4 regions of the Paenibacillus sp. JNUCC 34 genome follow, and region 2 is predicted to be linked to each of the others. Evidence: riboswitches for the same ligand, from Rfam matches in the RefSeq annotation. Region 2 holds a riboswitch; each other region holds the start of a gene.
What was found. Region 2 has a riboswitch for cobalamin ahead of AC2TF5_RS08815 (1-propanol dehydrogenase PduQ). Riboswitches for the same ligand answer to the same signal wherever they lie in the genome.
Positions count from the first base shown of each region.

Region 1 (5,714 bases), 790 kb from region 2:
CGTGCTTGCTAACACACCCATAGCTCCTACGCGGCTATCCTTCATGATGTCTAACATCTGTTCACGTGAACGGTAGCTCAAAATGCCATCCGCCGTATCCATCCAACCATCCAAATGAAGTCCTCCTGTGAGCCCAACCCATAAGATGAGGGTCAACACTGCTGCTGGTAGTGGTGGTAGTAAATACGCAAATCCTGCAGCACCTCCCCATACAACCAGTCCAATAGCAGCTCCTACAAACGGATAAAACTTCACACTTTGACGAAACAGTGTTGGCGAGTAATCAATATTGGCATTCACAGGAAAGCGTGATAGAAATTGAAAAGCGGCCGCAGCCGCTTGTCCCCATTTCGTCATAGTTTGTACTCCATACTCTTCAACTCAACAGGAATGCCTGCGGTGACCAGGAAAACCTCAGAACTGCTTCTGGAGACTGCCTGATTCATATACCCAGCCAAATCGCGATACATTCTGCCAAGAGGATATTCTGGTACAATACCACTGCCAACCTCATTAGTTACCATGATTAAATATCCAGGGTATTGCTGTGCTTGCTCTACAAGACAAAGAATTTCAGCTTTTACCTTCTCTTGCATATCCTCCTGTCCTTCATAGGATAGAAGAATATTAGATAGCCATATCGTAAGGCAGTCCACTAGAACCGTAGGAGCATCATCACCCTGACTGTTCTCACGCATATCACTCAGGAGCTTCACGAGTTGAAACGGTTCTTCTACATTTCGCCAGGAATAGTTCGCTTGACTGCGCTGAAGCTTATGAAGAGCAATTCGCTCCTTCATCTCATCATCGAAAGCTTGAGCCGTAGCGACATATATGGCTTCCTGTGACTTCGACATACATAACCTCTCAGCAAAGCTGCTTTTCCCGCTTCTTGCCCCGCCTGTGACGAGTATGATCATTTCGTCTGCTCCTTGGTTTCACCTGAGACACCCGCACTTTCGAAGGTTGCCATTTCACTGACAATCCGACACGCTGCATCCACAAGATGTAGACACAATACCCCACCTGTACCTTCACCAATACGAAGGTCTAATTCCAATGCAGGACGAAGATTCAATTCTTGTAATAGCTGCCGATGTCCTTGTTCATGAGAAACATGCGACACAATCATGTAATCAGCAGATGTTGGACAGATCGCTTTGGCAAGCAACGCCGCTGCGCTAGAAATAAATCCATCGATTATAACCGGACAACCGTTTACTGCTGATCCAAGAATTACACCTACTAAACCACCAATTTCAAGACCGCCTACCTTAGCTAGTACATCTATAGGATCAAGCGCGTCAGGAGCATTGACCTTCAACGCTTGTTCAACAACGGCAATCTTATGCTGTAGACGAGAATCGTCAATTCCTGTCCCTCTTCCAACCGCATCGCTGACCTGAATATTAGAGAGTGCACAGGTCACCGCTGAGCTTGCCGTCGTGTTTCCAATCCCCATTTCGCCAGTTATAAATAGTTGAACGCCACGTTTGACAGCATCTTCAACTACCTTCACACCAACAAGAATGGACTGAATCGCTTCTTCATGAGTCATTGCAGGACCTTGTGCCATATTAGCTGTACCATACCGAATTTTACGCGATAGGAGATCGGGATGGGACAATTCACTATTCACTCCGATATCCACACATACAACTTCTGCACCTGCCTGTCTGGCAAGAACGTTAACAGCTGCACCACCCGCAAGAAAATTATGAATCATTTGAGGTGTAACTTCTTGTGGAAAAGCACTTACGCCCTCTTCACATACACCATGATCGCCTGCCATAACAATAACTTCTCTACGGTCAAAAGAAGGCTTTACTACTCCAGTAATCCCAGCAAGCTGTAGTGCCATTGCCTCCAATTTACCCAAGCTTCCCGGAGGGATAGTAAGGTTACTTATATGTGATTTTGCAGCCTGAATCGCAGCTTGATCAAGACCGCGAATTTCTCCGATACGTTCCATGATTCCTTGTTTCATACATCATTTCTCCTTTAGTTGCTCTTAGTTGTGACTACTTATGGCTTCAACAGCTCAGGATAGATCGCTTTTGCTATTTCTTTGAGACCTTCTGTCACACGTGGACCGGGACGACTAACCAGGTTATCGTCTAATCCATAGACAGCATCATTCTTAACAGCTGTTATTTGATCCCACCCACTACGTGCTTTAATCATTTGGTCTAACGTTTTCTGTGTTTTGTCATCAATAACATTCTTTGAGAACAGAATCACATCAGGATTATCTTTAATGATTTTCTCTTCACTGATTTCATACCATCCCGCTGTATCAGCAGCAACGTTAACTCCACCAGCTAGAGTGATTAATTCATCCATAAACTCACCACTACCTACCGTCCAACCAGGGGAAAACTCGATATATATTTTCTTTTTCTGTTCAGGTGTAAGTGATTTAACCGCTTCTGTTACTTCATTCTGCTCTTGTTTCATTTTGTCTATAACCGTTTTTGCTTCTTCTTGGTGATCCGTTATTTGTCCAAACAATTCAATATTTGCAATAACATCATTCACCGTTTTCGGATCTGTCTTGAAGATAGTGATACCTAGATCACGCAAATGCTGTGCAGCTTCTGCACTCATAGAGATACCTGTTACTACGAGGTCAGGTTGTGCTGCGATAATTGCTTCCTCGTTAGGATTGTACAAACCACCCATTTTCGGCTTGGTTGTTGCTGCTTCCGGATAATCATCATAGTCAGAAACACCGATAATCTGCTCATCTAACCCTAGCGAAAACAAGCTTTCTGTCTCTGCAGGCGAGATGGATATAATCTTCTTTGGCGCCTCTTTAAATGTAAGAGTCTCACCTGTAGCATCCTTTACAGTTAGAGGATACTCTGTTTTCAGTACACTTGTCTCTTCAGCGGGGGGATTCACTTGTTCTGTTGCTGCCGGTGCTGGTTCTGTCTCTTGTTTCGGTTCATTATTGCTTCCGCAAGCTGCGAGCGCTAGTACCAGAATGATCGTTATAGCACCCGTAGTCCAACTCTTCCACATTTGTTTCATTGTGATTTCTCTCCTCTATCTTCGTTTTCATGTTCTGCGAGATGCTCCCCTTGTTATTTCAATAAATGATCTCAACGATAGTCTGTGCAACAAAAAAAACCTGATCTTCTTTTACAAGAAAGAATCAGGGATTACGTCATACGGGGTTCATAGTAATTGCCATGAGTCCCGCGGCTATGTACCGGGTTAAAATCGCAGTACTTCCACAAGCCAAACGTAATCCTTTCCTCGAAGGACCGTCGTACTACTCATAAGGCAGGTCTCCTGACTCACAGGTTCGCTAATATTCTCACCTTCCCATTCTGCTTGTTGCAAAACAGTGGTAAATCGAGAACATCCCTGTTCACAGTGGCGGGACCGTGCCGGAATTGCACCGGCTTCCCCATTAACTAGGCAATAAAAGCACATATTTGTGCTTCTAATCTAGACCTCACAAGTTTTTATATTCATTTAGATACAAGTATTACCTCTCAATTTAAAATTATAAGTTAGATAAGGACACCTTACAACCCCTTAAAAACAGTGCTCTAATGGCTCACTCACAAGTGTCCAATCCATTTGCCCTTATCACATGTCAACTTCAACGTTAACAAGCTCCCCGGATCTGCAGAGAAATCCCAGAACGTCGAACCTGGAATGGTCATAGTCGCTAGTTGTCTTATCACTCCACCATGAGTCACCATTAGCACCTGGTTATCCTTACTTCCATCTTTCACCCAATAGGTCAGGCTGTTCATAAAGTCTGCCAGCCTCCCCTGAAAATGCTCCCAGGCTTCACCTCCTGGAGGAGTCACGGATTGAGGATTGTCCAGCCATTCCCGGTAGATCCTAGAATGCTTTAACTGATCGTATGTCTTCCCCTCCCAATCTCCAAAATCCATTTCTCGTAAACGGTTATCGAAGACTACGCTATCTGTTGAAGCAGAATAAATCCAATCGAGCGTTTCCCTGCATCTCTTTAAGTCACTACAGAATACCTTATGAAACGTTCTTCCTTCAAGGGCATTTTTCACAGGCAAAAGCTCCTTCAATGACTCTTGGAGAATTCCTATATCTGTATGACCTAAATATCGTTTATCCTTATTCCACTGCGTTTTCCCATGACGAATACATATGAGCTTTAACTCCATAATGTACCACCTATACTCCATATGGCAAGTATGCTCAGGAGCAGAAATAATAACGATGCAGCCAGCATTAATCTAATGGTTGACTGAATATCCCCCTTATCCATCGGACGGGAATATTCGCCCATATATGCACGAAAAGATACCACACCGTTATAGGCGTTCTCACCTCCGAGCCGAATTCCTAAAGCTCCAGCTACAGCTGATTCAGGAAATCCACTGTTGGGACTTGGATGGAGATGGGCATCGTGTCTTATGGTACGATAAGATTTTTTGTAATCCAGACGCATGATCCAACTGCTAACGATCAGTAATAGAGCTGTTATTCGTGCTGGAATGAAGTTAGCAATATCATCCAAACGGGCCGAAGCCCACCCCAGGTTAATATATTTATCATTCTTGTACCCAACCATAGAATCTAGGGTATTCACAGCCCGATAAGCCATTGCAAGTGGAGCTCCTCCAATAAGTGCGTAGAATAGCGGAGACACTATGGCATCAACAATATTTTCTGCGACCGTCTCAACCGTACCACGAACAACCTCAGGCTCGTCTAAGTGCGCTGTATCACGTCCAACAATCATTCCTAGTGCTTGCCGAGCAGCAGGTAAATCCCCACGGTTAAGATGATTGTACACTTCCATACCCGCATCCTTAAGCCCTTTCGTAGCAATGGTCGTAGCGATTAATATGACCTCCGCTCCCGTTGCAAGCCATGGATGAATCATATAAAGTCCTCTCAACAATACCCAGGTTATAAGCAGCGAACCTCCCACGATAATAACCGGGAGTAGAATTCCGGCCTTTTTCAGTTGGTCCGGTTGAATGACATGACTACGAATCCTCTTCTCTAACCGTTTGATCGAATTTCCCATACTTATCACAGGGTGAGGAAGCCAGCGCGGGTCTCCAATGATGAGATCCAATAGGTATGCAGCGCATATTATGAATATTGTTGCCCACTCCATCATGATGGATTCACTCCCGCAGCCTTCAAGCTTTCTTTTACCGTTCCATAAACCACCCGCCCAATCGCAGCTCCCAGATCCGTTGCCGTTCCACAATATCGATGTTCAGTAGAATAGGAAGCGGATTGACTGACTCCTAACACGATAGCATCCGTTGTGGTTCCTGTAGCGATCAATCCATTCTCTGCATCACGAATTCCCAGATCAGCCAGAGCAGCTACCTTCGCTTCTACAGCGGTTGTAACAGCATTCACCATCGCTGCTTGAGTCATTCTAGCATCAATGATGAGCATGATATTAATCGTACCCGGTTGATAAACTGGATATGTAGTCCGCTCAGATCCAGCACGTGCGCCGTTCGATACTCCCGCCGTAGTACAACAGAATAGGGAAGCGTCTTCCCCGGTTTCTTCAAGAACAGCAGCATGTTTGAGCCGAACAGCTGTCAATAATCCTGCCGTAGATTGCTGTGTATAGCCCCACTCTTGGAACAGCTTCTCCACATCTTTTTCCGGATGATTGCAATCATAGAACCGATCTACATAAATATTGGCTACCCGATCGATCCTCCCCATACCTCCGCCGT
Region 1 is NZ_CM177770.1:1,081,657-1,087,370, reverse strand. Features, by position in the region: gene cobS (adenosylcobinamide-GDP ribazoletransferase) at 1-357, opposite strand, end outside; gene cobU (bifunctional adenosylcobinamide kinase/adenosylcobinamide-phosphate guanylyltransferase) at 354-920, opposite strand; gene cobT (nicotinate-nucleotide--dimethylbenzimidazole phosphoribosyltransferase) at 917-1,987, opposite strand; gene AC2TF5_RS04940 (ABC transporter substrate-binding protein) at 2,026-3,033, opposite strand; cobalamin riboswitch at 3,271-3,481, opposite strand; gene AC2TF5_RS04935 (histidine phosphatase family protein) at 3,573-4,163, opposite strand; gene cbiB (adenosylcobinamide-phosphate synthase CbiB) at 4,154-5,131, opposite strand; gene AC2TF5_RS04925 (adenosylcobinamide amidohydrolase) at 5,128-5,714, opposite strand, start outside.
Region 1: another riboswitch for cobalamin. It lies ahead of AC2TF5_RS04940 (ABC transporter substrate-binding protein); the one in region 2 lies ahead of AC2TF5_RS08815 (1-propanol dehydrogenase PduQ).

Region 2 (5,714 bases):
AGCTGTTTAATGCAGCGGGTGAACCTACAGGGGTTGCTTCATTTGAACAGGTGGACGATGGTGTGAAAGTGAAGGTTTCCGTTTCCGGTCTGACCCCGGGCAAGCATGGATTCCATGTACATGAGAACGCAATCCAGTCGTTTGATTTCAAGACTGCTGGCGGACACTTCAATCCGACGGATAAACACCATGGCCTTGAACACCCAGAAGGAAGTCACGTTGGCGATATGCCAAATTTGGTAGTTGAAAAAGATGGTACAGTTAAAACAGAACTGCTGATTAAACATGCATCGCTAGATAAGAATCAGGCTAATTCCTTGCTTGGACGATCGCTCATAATCCATGAAGACGAAGACGATGGTAAAACCGATCCTGCAGGTAATTCCGGTAATCGAATAATGGGCGGGAACATCCCTAAATAACGGATCAGAATTGTTCCGTGAATATGTAAATGTTAAAGAAAACGTATCTTCCCAACGGAGATGCGTTTTTATTATTTTTCCGTATATATCTATCTTTATTTACAATTTATAGGATATAATTAGTCTGCAAGAGTTAGGGTGAAACGGAGGTAGAGGTGGATATGACCGAGCAGTTGGCACGCATCGTGGACAACCACCTTTGATCCTGATCTGCATTACGGTTATGGCTGGTTTTTGGGATCTGATTTTAACCTGATCGGTGGCGGAACACCTGGATTTCGTTCAGAAATCTGGCATTACCCTGAACTGGATACAAGAATCATTATGCTGTGGAATTATGAAAAGATTGACTCGCACCGACGATTTCACCAAATGAACCCTCTAATTTTTCAACTGTAATATGAATCAATAACCGATACCTGTTTAATAAAATATATTACCCAGTTTTGTGTTGATTCTTAAACCTGGGCCGGGTATAAATGTGAAGGTGGGAGCCTATTGGGGAAAGTTACCGTGTACCATGTTGACGCATTCTCTGTCACAGCCAATCAGGGAAATCCGGCAGGAGTTGTTCTGGATGCCGATCATTTGAAGCCTGGTGATATGCAGAAGATCGCTTTTCAGGTCGGATTTAATGAAACGGTTTTTGTATTGAAATCTGAGATCGCCGACCTAAAATTGAAGTATTATACTCCGGGTCATGAAATCAATCTGTGCGGGCATGCAACCATAGCATCATTATACTGCTTGAAAACACGAGGTTTTTTTGAAGGTCGCGATTCAATCCAGATAGAAACCAATGGTGGCATACTTCCCATTTCTTTTAACGCTGAGGATCATCTAATAATAGGCATGAAGCAGCAGAGTCCGGAATTTATTCCTTTTGATGGAGATACCCGAAAACTAGCAGAGTCCCTGGGATTAAATGAAGACTGTTTGGATGTCACGAAGCCCATTGTTTATGGTAGTACAGGAATTTGGACTTTATTAGTTCCAATAAGGCAATTGGATAGTTTCAAAATCATGAAGCCAAATAATAAACAGTTTCCTGAAATATTAGCCCAGAATCCCAAAGCGTCTGTACATCCTTTTTGTTTTGAAACTTATGACGAGAATGCGTTCATGCATGCGAGACATTTTTCATCCCCTTACTCTGGTACAGTTGAAGATCCGGTAACAGGTACGGCCTCGGGCGTGATGGGCGCTTACTATTTAACCTATATAGATCAGAATTTGAATGAAATTCAATTTATCGTAGAGCAGGGGCAAGAGATCAATAGGGATGGAAAAGTGCATGTACACGCCATACGACAAAATGAGATGGATATTTTTATTTCGGGCACAGCGGTCTTGGTTAAAGAGTTTGAAGTGGAATATCTCTAATATTTTTATAATAAGAGAGCTCGATACTATATAATTGGAAGTGGATAGTTGTATAAAGTACATCACTACTTCGTGACTGGTCGCCAAAGGTTACATTGTTGCACTTTATACAACAAAATAGATAGAAAGTCATTTGTTAGCCACTCCTCAGAAGAAATTATTGTACAATTTACAACAATGCCAGTAAAATCAGGCCTTCAGCCAGTCTACTGTTGTATAACATACAAGATTAATACACCCTTAATCCGTATCATGTCAGCGTTAATCGACGGATTTTTATGTTCTGCATATTGCCAACTCGATGGTTTATGCTATAATAATGTTCGAATGGACATCCATTCACGTCATACACAATAGAAAAAGTTATAGGCAATGGAAGTTTGGTGCAAATCCAACGCGGTCCCGCCACTGTGATAGACCGAATGCTCGGTCTTAAGTCAGGTCGTTTGCCTAGTAACTTTGTCTGGCCAGTCATTTCGAGGCGAAAGTGACTGGTTTACAAGTCTAGTGACGTATAACGCCTCGCTAGGCTTTTTTACGTTGCAAGATAGGCTGCCGACGCTGCTGTCGGTAAAGCTAGGTGCTCGCCGCCGAACATATACAATGAGGTATAAGAACAAGCAAGCGGGAAGTTCTTCAATGATGAAGAATAATATGCACAATGATGTGCATGTCCCTTTTTTTTATAATGAACCGCTCACTTGCCGAGCATGGCAGACAAGATTCGGTTGACGAGCATCCGAATTACGTTGTACAGTGGAGATGGACAATTAAATGATTGCTGCACAATGGCGTGCACATTATATAACAAGCAAAGAGGCTTTGAAGGGATTTACTCCTTTTAGAGGCCTCTTTTTTTGTTGTCAATTACTCCTTGGAGGTGCCTTACATGGACAAAATATCGATTAAAACCGACATCTATCTGGGACAAGGTGCGCTGGATCGCCTGACGGATTGGAGAAATAGACGGATCTTTGTTGTAACAGACCCGTTTATAATCAAGTCGGGTATGATTAACATGCTGTTTGAACGGCTGCATGACAGTAACGAACAATACATTTTCAGCAACATCGTACCCGATCCTCCAGTTGAAGTTGTAACTGAGGGCGTTGAAGCGCTCGGAGCATTCCAGGCTGACCTGATCATCGCGATTGGTGGGGGCTCTGCAATTGATGCGGCCAAGGCGATGAAGCTTTTCGCTCAAAAAATATTGAAACAGCACGATATTCCGTTCGTAGCGATTCCGACAACAAGCGGCACAGGCTCAGAAGTGACGTCTTTCTCCGTTATCAGCGACAAGGAGAAGAACATCAAGTATCCGCTGGTATCCGATGACATGTTGCCACAAGAAGCTATCTTGGACCCTGAATTGGTCAAGAGCGTACCTAACTTCATCACTGCAGACACAGGAATGGATGTATTGACCCATGCGATTGAAGCGTACGTATCCACCAAGGCGAACGATATTTCCGATGCGTTGGCCGAGAAGGCTATCAAGCTGGTCTTTGCCTATTTGCCAAGAGCCTATAAGGATGGGACTGATCTTGAGGCGCGCGAGAAAATGCACAATGCTTCCTGCCTAGCTGGTATGGCGTTTAATATTACGTCGCTCGGGCTTAATCATGGGATCGCTCATGTGGCTGGAGCTAAATTCAAGATTGCGCACGGGCGTATGAATTCACTGCTTCTGACGCATGTCATTGAATTTAATGCGGATTACAAACCGGGTTATGGCAGAGAAGAGAGTAGTGCAGTAGCGGCAAGATATGCCGAAATCTCCAAAAGCTTGGGACTGTCGGCTCCTAATGTAAAGAGCGGCGTTCGTAGTCTGGTGCAGGCGATCAAGCAGCTTCAGAAGCAATTGCAGATGCCGCAGACGCTCAGGGAGTGCGGCGTGGAATTAGCTGCGCTTGAAAAGATGAGAGAGGAAATTGCAGAAGGAGCGCTGCAAGACGGCTGTACGGCCACGAATCCACGCGTTCCTGCCGCAGCTGATATTGTTGAAATTTTGAACAAAATGTTTCAATCCTGAATCTGGAGTTGAGTTTCGTTCGTAATGATATTGACATTGTTTGCAGGTTAAAATATAGTGAAAGTAACACAACGGCGTGTTGCATACAAATAAAAGCGAAGAGGCTTCTTAAAAATTCCGCGTGAACTTTTTAAGGGGTCTTTATGTTTTTTTGCAGCTATATGTCGCTTTTTCTTTCATGAGATGGGATGATGGTATGGATCAACACAGCGAAAAACAACGTGTCATACAAGAGTATGTGCCGGGCAAACAGGTAACGCTGGCTCATATTATCGCGAACCCTAATCCGGATATTTACAAGAAACTGGGCTTGGGAAGCGATGCGAGGGATGCCATTGGCATTATGACTATTACGCCGAGCGAAGCATCTATTATTTCGGCCGACATTGCGACCAAAGCAGCAGGCGTGCAGATCGGCTTCGTTGATCGCTTCAGCGGCTCGCTCGTCATTACGGGTGATGTATCATCCGTGGAATCCGCGGTGAGCGAAGTGTTGCTTGGCTTACAGAACATTCTCGGATTTTCGGCTGCGAAGATTACGAGAACGTAGGGGATCGTGCTATGAGGAAAATTATATTTGCCGGAAGCACCGGATCGGGCAAGACGACATTGTGCCAGCGGTTGCATGGACAAGAGATTGCCTATAAGAAGACGCAAGCCGTTGAGAATTTTGAGCAAGCTATTGATACGCCCGGGGAATGTATTGAGAACCGGTATTTATACAAAATGTTACTTGTCACAAGCGTTGATGCGGATGTTATCGGGCTAGTGCAAGATTGTACAAAGGAAGAAAGTTATTTTCCACCAGCCTTCGCAACGATGTTTGCCAAGCCGGTCATTGGAATTGTAACCAAGGTGGAACTGGCTAAGACGGATAAGGACATTGCGGAAGCGAGATCCTTCTTGCAAGCGGCGGGCGTGGAGCGCATTTTTGAGGTTTCGTCCGTGCAGCATTTGGGTGTGGATGAGCTGCAAGCTTATTTGGAAGCGTAAGCGGTTCAATATGATAGAGGATTCACGAGATACAAGCAAATATCGGTAGACAACGAGGTGCATGACGCATGAATGGAAAAATTGTGATAGTCGACGACGAACCTATTACAAGAATGGATATTCGTGAGATGCTTGAAGAGGCGGACTACAGTGTAGTAGGCGAAGCTTCTGATGGTTTTGAGGCCATTGAATTATGTAAAAAGCATCTGCCCGATTTGGTCATTCTGGATGTTCAAATGCCTATCCTGGATGGGCTGAAAGCGGGTAAACGAATCATATCGGAGCAACTGGCGGGCGGAGTTATCCTCTTGACCGCATTCAGTGATAAACAAACGATTGAAAAAGCATCCTCTATCGGTGCGCTTGGTTATCTGGTGAAACCGCTTGATGAAAAATCGTTTATTCCCATGGTGGAAGTGACGATTGCAAAAGGTAGGGAAGTACGCAAGCTGGAACAAGATTTGTCGAAGCTGTCGCAAAAGATGGAAGAACGAAAAGTAGTTGAGAAAGCGAAGGGGATCCTGATGAAGGAGAACGGCTGTACCGAAGAGGAAGCCTATCAAACCTTGCGCAAACTCAGTATGGATCGACGATGTCCGATGATGGAAATTGCAACTACGATCGTCATCTCCTATGATTGATTTCCAAGAACGAATTAAGCATCTTTGCAAGCGTCATACGGGATTGAGCGACGCAGACATCGCCCGGATTACGGAAATGGCTGCGTCGTTCGAGAAGTCTGATGGGCAGGATGACGTATTCATCGACGTGCTGTCCGACGTGGAGAATGAGGCAATTGTGGTGTACCACTATCGTCCGGGTGTGGGCAAATCGCTGTATGGTCGCTCGGTTGTTGGTGAGAAAGCGCTGCGTGAGAACGAACC
Region 2 is NZ_CM177770.1:1,871,983-1,877,696, forward strand. Features, by position in the region: gene AC2TF5_RS08805 (superoxide dismutase family protein) at 1-422, shown strand, start outside; gene AC2TF5_RS08810 (PhzF family phenazine biosynthesis protein) at 921-1,805, shown strand; adenosylcobalamin (AdoCbl) riboswitch at 2,154-2,305, shown strand; gene AC2TF5_RS08815 (1-propanol dehydrogenase PduQ) at 2,695-3,837, shown strand; gene eutS (ethanolamine utilization microcompartment protein EutS) at 4,034-4,387, shown strand; gene AC2TF5_RS08825 (EutP/PduV family microcompartment system protein) at 4,399-4,830, shown strand; gene AC2TF5_RS08830 (ANTAR domain-containing response regulator) at 4,899-5,471, shown strand; gene AC2TF5_RS08835 (sensor histidine kinase) at 5,464-5,714, shown strand, end outside.

Region 3 (5,714 bases), 690 kb from region 2:
CCCCTCCTGCTGAAGCACCGCTACAGAGCGGGCAAGCTCCTTTCTGTTATAACTTGAAACTTCTCTGCCACGAAACTGTAAATGTCCAGACGATGGCGACACCACACCTGACAAAAGATGCAGCAGCGTGGATTTACCGCTTCCGTTCGGACCAATAATGCCCCACCATTCCTGAGCACTTACGTTCCAATCGATACCGGTCACCGCGTTCACCCGGTCAAAGCGCTTGCTTACGTCTTGAAGTGTGATCATACGCTTCCCTCCCTACGCTGCTTTTTGTTCCGGTACAGCAAATAAGCAAAGAACGGAGCTCCAACAAATGCAGTTACTACCCCGATCGGAATTTCGGTCGGCGACAGAATGGATCTGGCAGCCGTATCGGACCAGACCATGAAAATCGCTCCACCCAATGCCGATAATGGAATGATGATCCGGTAATCAGAACCGGTGATGAGACGGATCATATGAGGAACAACCAGTCCCACGAAGCCGATCACACCGGACACAGACACAGCCGCAGCCGTTAGAAGGGTGGCAACAATAAGCACACTGGTCTTCAGACGATCGACATTAAGCCCCATATGTGCCGCCTGACGTTCACCTAAAGACAACAAATTCAGTGTACGCGCCCGGCTCCACAAATATAAGAAGCCTACAGTAAAATACGGGAAAAGGACAGCTATATATGACCATCCCCGCATGCTTAAACTTCCCATCGTCCAGAATAGAATATCCGTTAGCGTGTCTCGTGACATTACCGTCAAGAATGAAACTACCGCTCCTAAAAAGGACTGCATAACCACACCTGACAAAATCAATGCATTAGTCGGTATCTTACCGTGATCTCGGGCGAGGAGCAGCACAATCCACAGTGTGATCGCCCCGGTCATAAATGCAACGATCGGCAGGGTCCAGGCACCCGCAAAAGAGTACTGCAATCCGTAGAAGATCAGAAACGCAGCACCAAGTGATGCACCGGAGGATACACCGAGCGTAAACGGATCGGCGAGCGGATTTCTAAGCACACCTTGAAAAGCAGCACCGGCCACCGCAAGGGATGCCCCAACCAGCATACCGAGCAGTATTCGGGGAAGTCGCACCTTCATGATGATCTGCTCGGAAGCTACTTCCCAGTTGGGAGTGATCGAGTCTCCGATCCAGGGCAATCGATGAACCAGCATGGCTCCAATATCCTTAACGGGCAGATGGACGGAGCCGATGCCGAGGCTGACGATCAGCGTCAGCAGTAAGAGCAGGAGCCCACCCGTTCCATAACCCGCAAGTTTTTTACTCATGGGGTCATCAGTTCCGGATAGACCGCCTTCGCTACTTCAACCAATCCTTGAGTTACACGAGGTCCCGGGCGGCTGATCAGATTGTCATCAATTTTAATCAGCTTATTGTTTTTCACAGCTTCGATCTGATCCCAGCCGCTTCGTTCTTTAATGATTTGATCCAAAGTTTTTTTGGTGGATTCATCCACGACATTGCTGGAATACAAAATCACATCTGGATTCGCTGCAATAATCTTCTCTTCACTGATTTCAAACCAGCCTTCGCTGTCGCCAGCCACATTGGCTGAATTGCTTATATTGAGCATCTCATCCAGATATGTGCCCTTTCCTACCGTCCAACCCGGTGAGAACTCCACATACACTTTTTTCTTATCCTCATCTTTTACGGATTTAACCGCTTCTTTCACGAGGTCCATATCCTTCTGCATTTGATCTACGATGCCTTGAGCTTCCACCTGACGATCCGTAATCTCTCCAACTACCTTAATGTTGTCCATGACTTCAGCAATCGTCTTAGGGTCGTTCACGAACAGCTTGATTCCGAGGTCGCGAAGCTTCTGTACGTTCTGTTCATTCATCGCCGCTGTAAAAATAACATCCGCGCCTGAAGCAACAATGGCCTCAACATCCATATCATAACCGCCCATTTTCGGCTTGGATTTGGCTGCCTCCGGGTAGTCGTCCACTTCGGATACACCGACAATTTCTTCATCCAAGCCAAGCGCGAACAATTTTTCCGTCTCAGAAGGAGACAGCGATACAACTTTTGCTGGAGCCTTATCAAATGTCATTTCCTCGCCTGTAGCATCCTTTAAAGTTAACGGATAAACCGTTTTGGTAGTTTCAGAGGCAGGTGCTTCCGGTTTCTGCCCTTGTTCAGCCTCTGGTGCAGGGGTCGCCTCCTTCGGATCTGTTTCTCCTCCACAAGCTGCCAGCGACAGGACCAGCATCAGTACCGCCAACATGGCGGACCATGACTTCATTATTTTTTTCATCGATTTTCTCTCCTAACCCTAGTTTGAGAACAACACCGGCTTGCCTTAGGTACTCAATAAACCTGATTTCTGACGGAAATCCTTACATCCAACCACAAAAAAGCCCCTGATTTCTCCGCAGAAGAATCAGGGGCTACGTTTCGGAAACAATGAACCTCATCCAATTAATGGGAGTTTAGCTATAGTACAACACATCACCCACATTAGGTCCGCCAAACGTAATCCTTTCCTCGAAGGACCGTCAGATCATTACGCGGGCAGGTCTCCTGACTTACAGGTTGAAATGACACCTCCGCCTTCCCGACCCTGTTCAGGCCAGTGGCAGTAATGGAGGATATCCCTGATTCACAGTGGCGGGACCGCGCCGGACTTGCACCGACTTCCCTTTTAACCCGGGAGCAAAACATATGCTTTGCTTATTCTCCAGGACCTCGCGAGTATTGAATATTCTTTTTTGCCAAGCTTACTTCTCTTTTGACGATTATATGAAATATCCTCTCGGCTTACAACCTGAAACTTCACAGAGAAAAATTGAATAGCCGCTCCCCGCTTGCCGTGGACCTTATTTCCGCCTGTATAACCATCATAGATATCTCACGTATTTATTCGTATGCGCCTGTGAATTGCCCCTCCCCCTTTGCCCTAAAGCCGGACATTGGTTTACAATAGATCTGAAGCTTTATACCAGAAAAGAAACTATACGGAGGCGTACATATGCTCTTTATCGATAATCAGGGAATCCATGATCCTTCCATTAACCTAGCGATTGAAGAATACGCTTTGAAGCACTTGCCTATGGAAGACAGCTATTTGCTCTTCTACATTAATCAGCCGTCGATTATCATCGGCAAACACCAGAACACGATTGAAGAAATCAATCAGGAGTTTGTCCGTGACAACAATATACAGGTTGTTCGGCGATTGTCCGGAGGTGGTGCTGTATACCATGACCTCGGCAATCTTAATTTCAGCTTTATTACAAAGGACGATGGCCAGTCATTTCATAATTTCCTAAAGTTTACCCAACCCGTTATCGATTTCCTTCAAAAAATGGGTGTTCCCGCTGAGCTCAGCGGCCGTAATGACCTTCAAGTCGGAGAGAAAAAGATTTCCGGCAACGCCCAGTTCTCTACACGGGGACGCATGTTCAGCCACGGGACTTTAATGTTCGACCTGGATCTAGACAAAGTACAAGCTTCACTTAAAGTTAACCCGGAAAAATTCAAATCAAAGAGTACGAAATCCGTCCGTAGCCGGGTGGCGAACATTAAGGAGCTGCTGGGTACGGATATGACGATTGAACAGTTCCGCGCAGAGCTGCTACGTTCGATTTTTAGTATGGAGCCTGATCAGGTTCCACAGTACGTTCTTCAAGAGAAGGACTGGGAAATAATAAATCAAATCTCCAAAGAGCGTTACCAAAACTGGGACTGGAACTATGGCTTATCACCAGAAAGCAATGTGAAACACGCGAAAAAATTCCCGGTCGGCATTATCGACATCCGCATGAATATTAAAGACGGACATATCGGTGAAATAAAAATTTACGGCGACTTCTTCGGTGTAGGCGATGTCGCCGATATCGAAAATGCGCTTCGCGGCAGACGTTACGAAGAGAATGAAGTAAGAGAAGCCCTCTCATCCATTGACGTCAAGCATTACTTCGGCAATCTGGAGTTTGATGACCTGATCGGTCTGATCTTTTTAGAGGAGTAGAGCAACAATACTGACGTCACGATTCTAACAGGGATATCTTTCAAAAAAAGCAGGTCACTCGAGGATTCATTCTTGATCCTTGGGTGGCCTGCTTGGTTTTACTATTGTGCACTTCTTAAGTAGGAACGATTCTACAGGTAGCGTCTTACAACAGACATGAAGGGCGTCCCAGGTCATGGACCTTTTGGGACACCCCCCGTTCGTATTATTTGGATGCGATGAATACATAAAAGAGAAGGACGAGTGTGAGCACGATGCACACGTTCTCTACTGTGTTACCCCATTTACTTCCTGTGCTCATTAGTTTGAACTTCACTCTAAATTTCAGCGGGGGTAATGGTCGTATTCCCCTGTTCGTTAGCATATCGGCGGCCAAATGAAGGGCATAAGACATTCCACCTGCAATCCATAAGCTCTCCCCTCCCGCTGTTCCTTTTGTTGCGAAATAGAGCAGCATAGTCCAGCCTGCCGCAGCATATGCAGTATGTGTCAGACCACGATGGGAAACGAGCGTGGAAATCATCAGTACGCAACCGGCAATTGTGTTCCACGGACTGAAGGCTTGGCCGAACTGAAGAAGTCCCAGACCAATCATAAACATCACGATATGACGCAGCGTCCGTCCGGGCAGAAAGGATACGACGGCAATCAGACCCGCCAATGCCAGATTCCACGGAGCATAATCCTGTCCGTAGTAAAAAATAAATACGGCTCCCACAATCAATGCCAACTGAAGCACACGCAGCAGTCCTGTTGGGATGACCGTTCTGACCAAAATGGAGTTCGGCTCATCGATGTCAGGAAGTAGCGAACTGACTGCGGCCGCAGCCGCAGCCGGGAGTGTAACGGGAATTCCGGCCAGCCCCATGACCGACAAGGTGACGCCGGTGCTAATAACCAAATGGGCTCTTCCCATCATAATAAATGACTTCCTTTCATTCTCTCGTTGTCTTGTTTGAGCCCGTTCATTTCTTTCAGCCGTAATACATACGGGAATGTATGTTCGGCATTTTAGTATAGCAAAAAAACCCTCCTTTTGTCTACCCTTTCCACTCTATGGACAATATGATCCTGGCCGAATTGAAATCCACGCCGCAAGCGGTACAATAGAGTTAAGATAGAGATAAAAAGGAGAGAGACAACCATGACCCAATACAAACTGATTGCTATCGACATCGATGACACACTCATCAATGACGATAAAGAAGTTACCCCGGGTGTCCAACAAGCGTTAGAGCAAGCTGTTGCGAAGGGTGTTGTAGTAACACTGGCGACTGGACGTGCCTATGCATCCGCACAAGCGATTGCTCGCCAAACTGGACTAAATGTGCCGATCATCACTTATCAAGGGGCTTTGATTAAGAATTTGCTGGACGAAGAGGTTCTCTATGAACGCTATGTTCCCGTTGACGCTGCCAGAAAGCTGTATGAGTACTGTGTGGAGCATAATCTGCATCTGCAGACTTATATTGATGACAAGCTATACTCCCGGGAAGAGAACCAAAAACTGATCGATTATTGTGCACTGAATCGCACGCCTTATTATATTGAACCTGATTTCATCAAAGTGATCGAACAGCCTACACCTAAAATGCTGATCATCGATGATCCTGCTTATCTCGACGAGCTGATTCCGGTATTCCAGGAGCTGCTTGGCGATCAAATGCATATCACGAAATCCAAACCATATTTTCTGGAATTCATGCAT
Region 3 is NZ_CM177770.1:1,185,764-1,191,477, reverse strand. Features, by position in the region: gene AC2TF5_RS05445 (ABC transporter ATP-binding protein) at 1-252, opposite strand, end outside; gene AC2TF5_RS05440 (FecCD family ABC transporter permease) at 249-1,295, opposite strand; gene AC2TF5_RS05435 (ABC transporter substrate-binding protein) at 1,292-2,290, opposite strand; cobalamin riboswitch at 2,533-2,739, opposite strand; gene lplA (lipoate--protein ligase) at 3,005-4,006, shown strand; gene AC2TF5_RS05425 (metal-dependent hydrolase) at 4,212-4,925, opposite strand; gene AC2TF5_RS05420 (Cof-type HAD-IIB family hydrolase) at 5,151-5,714, shown strand, end outside.
Region 3: another riboswitch for cobalamin. It lies ahead of AC2TF5_RS05435 (ABC transporter substrate-binding protein); the one in region 2 lies ahead of AC2TF5_RS08815 (1-propanol dehydrogenase PduQ).

Region 4 (5,714 bases), 2.5 Mb from region 2:
TGAACTCCACCCGTAAAGATCTGAAGAAAAACGTAGTTCGGGAAGAGGATCTTACACCGCTGCTTTATTTCCACTGTTTGATGAATGAAATTACGGGTGAGCAGAGATTTGACCATATCGTTATTGATGAAGCACAGGATTTCTCGCCGTTCCAGGTTGCACTTTTGGATCGCTTCGTAAGGGGGCATTCCTTTACGATATTAGGAGATCTGTCGCAGGGTATCCATGCCTACCGCGGCGTTCATGCCTGGGAAGAGATGAGTACATTATTTGAACCCGAGAGCAGAGCCTACTTTGCATTGACGCGAAGTTACCGATCTACGATGGAGATTATAGAATTTGTAAATGGCATACTGGAAAAAGGTGTGGGGAGTGATCTGCTTGCCGTGCCTGTCTTCCGAAGCGGAGATGCTGTACGGCTTGTACGCTATAACGGGGCGGCAGGCAGAGAGAAGGATCTCCGCCGTGCACTGCGTCATCTCCTCTCGAAGGGGAACTACCGGACCGTTTCGATCTTGACGCGTACACTCCGGGAAGCGAAGGAGCTCCACGAGTTGCTCGCGGCTGAGTGGCCTGAGCTTCATTTGATAGATGGAAGCAAACAAACCTATCAGGGCGGTATATCTGTGCTTCCGGTTTACCTCTCTAAAGGGCTTGAATTTGATGCCGTTATCGTTGCTGACGCAGACAGCGCTCACTATGCGGAAAAAGCATGGGACGCCAAGCTCATGTATGTTGGGTGTACACGTGCATTGCATGAGTTATGGCTGCTAAATGGAGAACAGCTTCCTTCTTATGTCGTGGCAGATCAACCTGAGATCGCATCTCAGGGATGGCCAGATGGTGTCTAACAGTTAGGTTTAGCTACCTAAAGTAAATATGTTTAGTTGCGCTATATAATAGAACCTGGGGCATAAACAGCCTCAGGTTTCTTTTCGTTGATCAGACCGATTTGTTGATAGGAATAGCCTAAATTGTGCAAAGCGATAAATCGTAAGTGAATGAAAGATTGTGATATGATAAGAAAAGCAGATTACGGATCATGACGCTGTTACGCTGTTATGATTCAAACAAGGAAGTGTAATGATGGATTTATTCTCTTTCGGTCGTGAAGAGGATCGCGATTCCCGGCTTCTGGCTGACCGGATGCGTCCTTCCAACCTGGATGAATATATTGGACAAGAACATATTGTAGGGCCGGGTAAACTGCTTCGGCGTGCAATTGAAGCGGATCAAGTATCTTCAATTTTACTGTATGGTCCGCCCGGCTGCGGTAAAACAACGCTCGCTCATATCATTTCGAAACATACCCAAGGGTCATTCGTACGGCTTAATGCAGTAGAAGCTTCTGTTAAGGATGTACGTGAAGTGATTGAACAGGCGCAAAGTAACAAATCATTGTATGGTACAAAGACGATTCTGTTTCTGGATGAGGTACACCGGTTCAACAGCTCCCGTCAGGACGCTCTTCTGCCCGCGGTTGAAAAGGGAACAATCATCTTTATTGGTGCCACTACGGAAAATCCGTTTCATTATGTGAATGGGGCTCTTATGAGCCGCTCAACCTTGTTTCAGCTGCAGTCGCTGAATAAGGAACATTCCTGCATTGCTATGAAGCGTGCGCTTCAGGATAAGGATAGAGGGCTTGGCTTTATGCAACTTCAAGTGGATGAAGAGGCACTGGATCATATCGCATCCATGGCGAACGGTGATATCCGCCGGGCCTTGAATGCCCTGGAATTGGCGGCAATGACGACACCTCCCCTTTCGGATGGCACCGTTCATATAACACTTGAGGTTGCGGAGGAATCAATCCGGCGTCCAACCGTCCGGGCTGATGAGTCAACCCAATATGACGTCCTATCCGCTTTCCACAAAAGCATTCGCGGCTCCAGCGATGCTGCGCTATTCTGGTTTTTATACGCTGTAGAGAAGCTTGGTATGGATCCGATGGTGTTCATTCGCCGTCTGATTGCGGCTAGTAGTGAGGATATCGGGCTTGCTAATCCGCAGGCGATGGTACAAGCTGTCAGTGCATTGGAGGCTTATCGTAACAATGGTTGGCCTGAGGCCAAACTGAACATTGCACAAGCGATTCTTTTTGCTGTGGAGAGCCCGAAATCCAATGCCGTTTACACCGCTATATCACGTGCCATGTCTACTATGGAGGAATTCAAATCGGCTGAGGTTCCGCTCCATTTACGCGATACTCATTATCAAGGAGCCGTCAAACTTGGACATGCGGGATACAAGTATCCTCATGACTATCCTGGACATTACGTGAAGCAGGATTATTTACCGAAGGAGCTTGCGCATCGGGTGTTTTATCAGGCGACAGAACAGGGAAATGAAGCTAAAATATCCCATAACCAACGTTTGCGCAGAGACGAGTAAAGGAATTCGAAACACTTGATTCATTGAATAAATTTCATGTTGTACATCTTGAATGTTACGGTAAGGAAGGGAAATTGTATGGGAAAGAACCTGCTCTTTGTGGGTGCGGGAGGATTCGGTGGTACATTACTCCGCTATGGTCTGGATGAGATAATACCTGCTCCATTAAATGGATTTCCGGCAGCTATCCTGTTCATTAACCTGGCAGGATGTCTATTTCTAGGCTGGTTTTTGACTTACTGCTTATCTTCCGCACATATTTCAACACAGGTTCGTCTGCTCATCGGTACCGGGTTTACGGGGGCGTTTACGACATTCTCAACCTTTACAGTGGATACAGTCAGGTTAATCGGTAACGGTCAGAACGTAGTCGCCGTGATCTATGTAGTCTTAAGTGTTGTTGGCGGTCTGCTCATGTCCTGTATCGGTGTTTGGCTGGGACGGAAGATGTCTTCGAAGCAAGAAGGTGCGGCAGTGTGATTTTGTGGATAGGATTAGGCGGGATAGCCGGAGCGGTTTCCCGTTATTGCGTTGGTATTTGGCTTGGAAAAAAAGCACAGGGGACATTCCCGTGGGCTACGCTTCTCGTAAATTTGGCCGGTTCCATCATACTTGGACTTCTTGCCGGTTATGCGGACCATCTTCCTGAAGCTGTTTACAGAATGCTCGGAACCGGCTTTTGTGGGGCGTTTACCACATTTTCAACCTTTGGTTATGAAGCGGTCACTTTGGCAGGAAACAAGCAATACATACAAGCATTCTTATATGTGCTCATATCGGTTATGCTGGGTCTTGCAGGGGCATGGACAGGACTCTATATAGCGGCTCAGGTTTAGAACTTGTTGTGTGGCCATTATGGGGAGGAAATAAATAATGTACAAATGTAAATTTACAGTATTGATGCTGTCTGCAGGTCTAGTGCTGGGTGGTTGCGGTGCTGAGAAGGTACAAGAGCCGGAAGAGAGCATGCAAGGAACTGAAACGGTTCACGAACATGATTCACAAAACAAGCTTGCTAATGGAGATCTTCAAGAAGCTAGAGCCTCTGCGAAGGAGCTGCCAACGTTCTTGGATGGTAAAAGCGATGAGATGCGCACTATTTATGCACTCGCAGCCCAGGAAAAAGATGTGCTTACCTGGATTCCATGCTACTGTGGCTGCGGTGAAAGTGCAGGGCACAAGAGTAATCTGAACTGCTTCATTAATGAAGTTAAAGAAGACGGCAGCATTGTGTGGGATGATCACGGCACACGCTGTGGTGTTTGTCTGGAAATCGCAGTAGAATCAGCCAAGATGGACAGTGAAGGAAAAAGCTTGACTGAAATCCGCAACACAATCGATGAAAAGTATAAGACGGGTTACGCGAAACCGACTCCTACCCCAATGCCGACAGAAACCAATTAAAATCTTGTGGCTGACCGCCATGTCACGCTGCACCACGATCTGGGAGTTTCGCCTATGATAAATGTTACAGTTAAAATCTATATGTTGTTATATTCTTTGATATGACAACTATATATAGTGCTTAATGGTCGATCGGATCACTCCGGTCTTAAAAGGGAATCCGGTGAAAATCCGGAGCGGTCCCGCCACTGTAACAGTTTCTTGAGGCGAACATAAGAAACAATCTCGTTAACTCCGCCAGTTCGTGAACTGAAGCCAGATACCTGCCATTATGACAACACGGTGTGCCTACGGTTGATAGGAAGTGTTTCGAATGGAAGGGTTGTCTGGTCCGTTTCTACTTGACTGGATTAAACGGTTCTTTATGAAGCATGTATTCCGCCGATTTGCGGCAGCATGCTTTTTTATTGTCCACTTCGATCGTACCGCACACCGTGAGGGGTTGGTTAATACGCCTGTAAAGGTATTTGCCATAGGAGGAATTCGTAATGAAGGTAATCAAGAGGGATGGAACATGTGTGACGTTTGAAGTTACACGGATTATGAGTGCGGTGAATAAAGCTTTTCAGGCTACTGAAGGAACTTCCAGATATGAGGCATCGTCCCGGATCGGTACATTGGTAGAAGCTGAGACGGTTGGCTTGGAGCAAATGTCTGTGGAAGAAATACAAGACCTTGTCATACATTTTTTGAATGAAACCGGTTATAAGCAAACAGCTGAAGCTTATACAGAGTACCGTGAGGCACGTGACAGAGAACGTATAATGCGCGGAGAGCTGTACAAGATCAGCACCAACGTTATCGGTGTTAAAGATCTGGATCTGCTTCGGGAAAATGCCAATTTGAACGGTGAATCTTTCAGTGGGAAAATGAGCCGGATCGGATCGGAATATGCCAAGTGGATGGCGACCAGTTTTATGCTGCCAAAACCGTTGAACGAGGCTGTAAAAAACGGATATGTATATGTACATGACTTAGATCAATATGCACTCGGAACGACCAATTGCATTTTCATTCCATTTGATCGGCTGCTGGCAAATGGCTTTAATACGGGGAACGGTTCGGTCCGTCCTCCACAAAGCATCATGACCGCTATGGCACTGGTAGCCATCATATTTCAGTCTCAGCAGAACAGTCAGTTCGGCGGGGTATCTGGCAATAAGATAGATTGGGATTTGGCGCCTTACGTGGGTAAGTCCTTCCGTAAGCATTTTCGAAAAGGGCTTTCTTATTTCAGTGAAGGCGACATGAACTTAGGAAAAGACATTTCGGACTTGGAGCTGCATATGGATAACCACTCGCTTGAAGAGATTTATCCTCATACATATAAGTTTGCATATGCAGAGACTATAAACGAGACCAAGCAAGCCGCGGAATCTCTGATCCATAATTTGAACACGATGAGCAGTCGGGCTGGGGGGCAAATTCCGTTTACCTCGTTAAATTACGGGATGTGCACTTCTACAGAGGGAAGATTAGTTTCTCATGCACTTCTTGACGCTACAATGAGAGGACTTGGACGTGGAGAGACACCGATATTCCCGCAGCATATTTTTCAATGTAAAAACGGGATTAATCAGGCGGAAGGTGATCCGAACTACGATCTGTTCCTAAAAGCGGTAGAGTGCTCCAGTCGCCGATTATATCCAAATTTTGTAAATGTAGACGCGTCGTTCAATCTTCCCTATTACCGACCGGAAGATCCAGATACGATCATTGCGACTATGGGGTGCCGTACACGAACAATTTCGGACCGTTTCGGCAGAAATCGGTTGAGTGGGAAAGGGAATTTGTCTTTTAACACGATCAACCTCGTACGGCTTGGGATTGAGCATGGCATAGTAATGGATAAGCGACAAGATCCAGATATGAGCGGGTTTTTCGAAAGTTTGGAACGTTATATGAAGATTGCAGTG
Region 4 is NZ_CM177770.1:4,407,441-4,413,154, reverse strand. Features, by position in the region: gene AC2TF5_RS20670 (HelD family protein) at 1-851, shown strand, start outside; gene AC2TF5_RS20665 (replication-associated recombination protein A) at 1,087-2,394, shown strand; gene crcB (fluoride efflux transporter CrcB) at 2,473-2,874, shown strand; gene crcB (fluoride efflux transporter CrcB) at 2,871-3,230, shown strand; gene AC2TF5_RS20650 (PCYCGC motif-containing (lipo)protein) at 3,268-3,798, shown strand; cobalamin riboswitch at 3,908-4,083, shown strand; gene AC2TF5_RS20645 (hypothetical protein) at 4,112-4,327, shown strand; gene AC2TF5_RS20640 (anaerobic ribonucleoside triphosphate reductase) at 4,287-5,714, shown strand, end outside.
Region 4: another riboswitch for cobalamin. It lies ahead of AC2TF5_RS20645 (hypothetical protein); the one in region 2 lies ahead of AC2TF5_RS08815 (1-propanol dehydrogenase PduQ).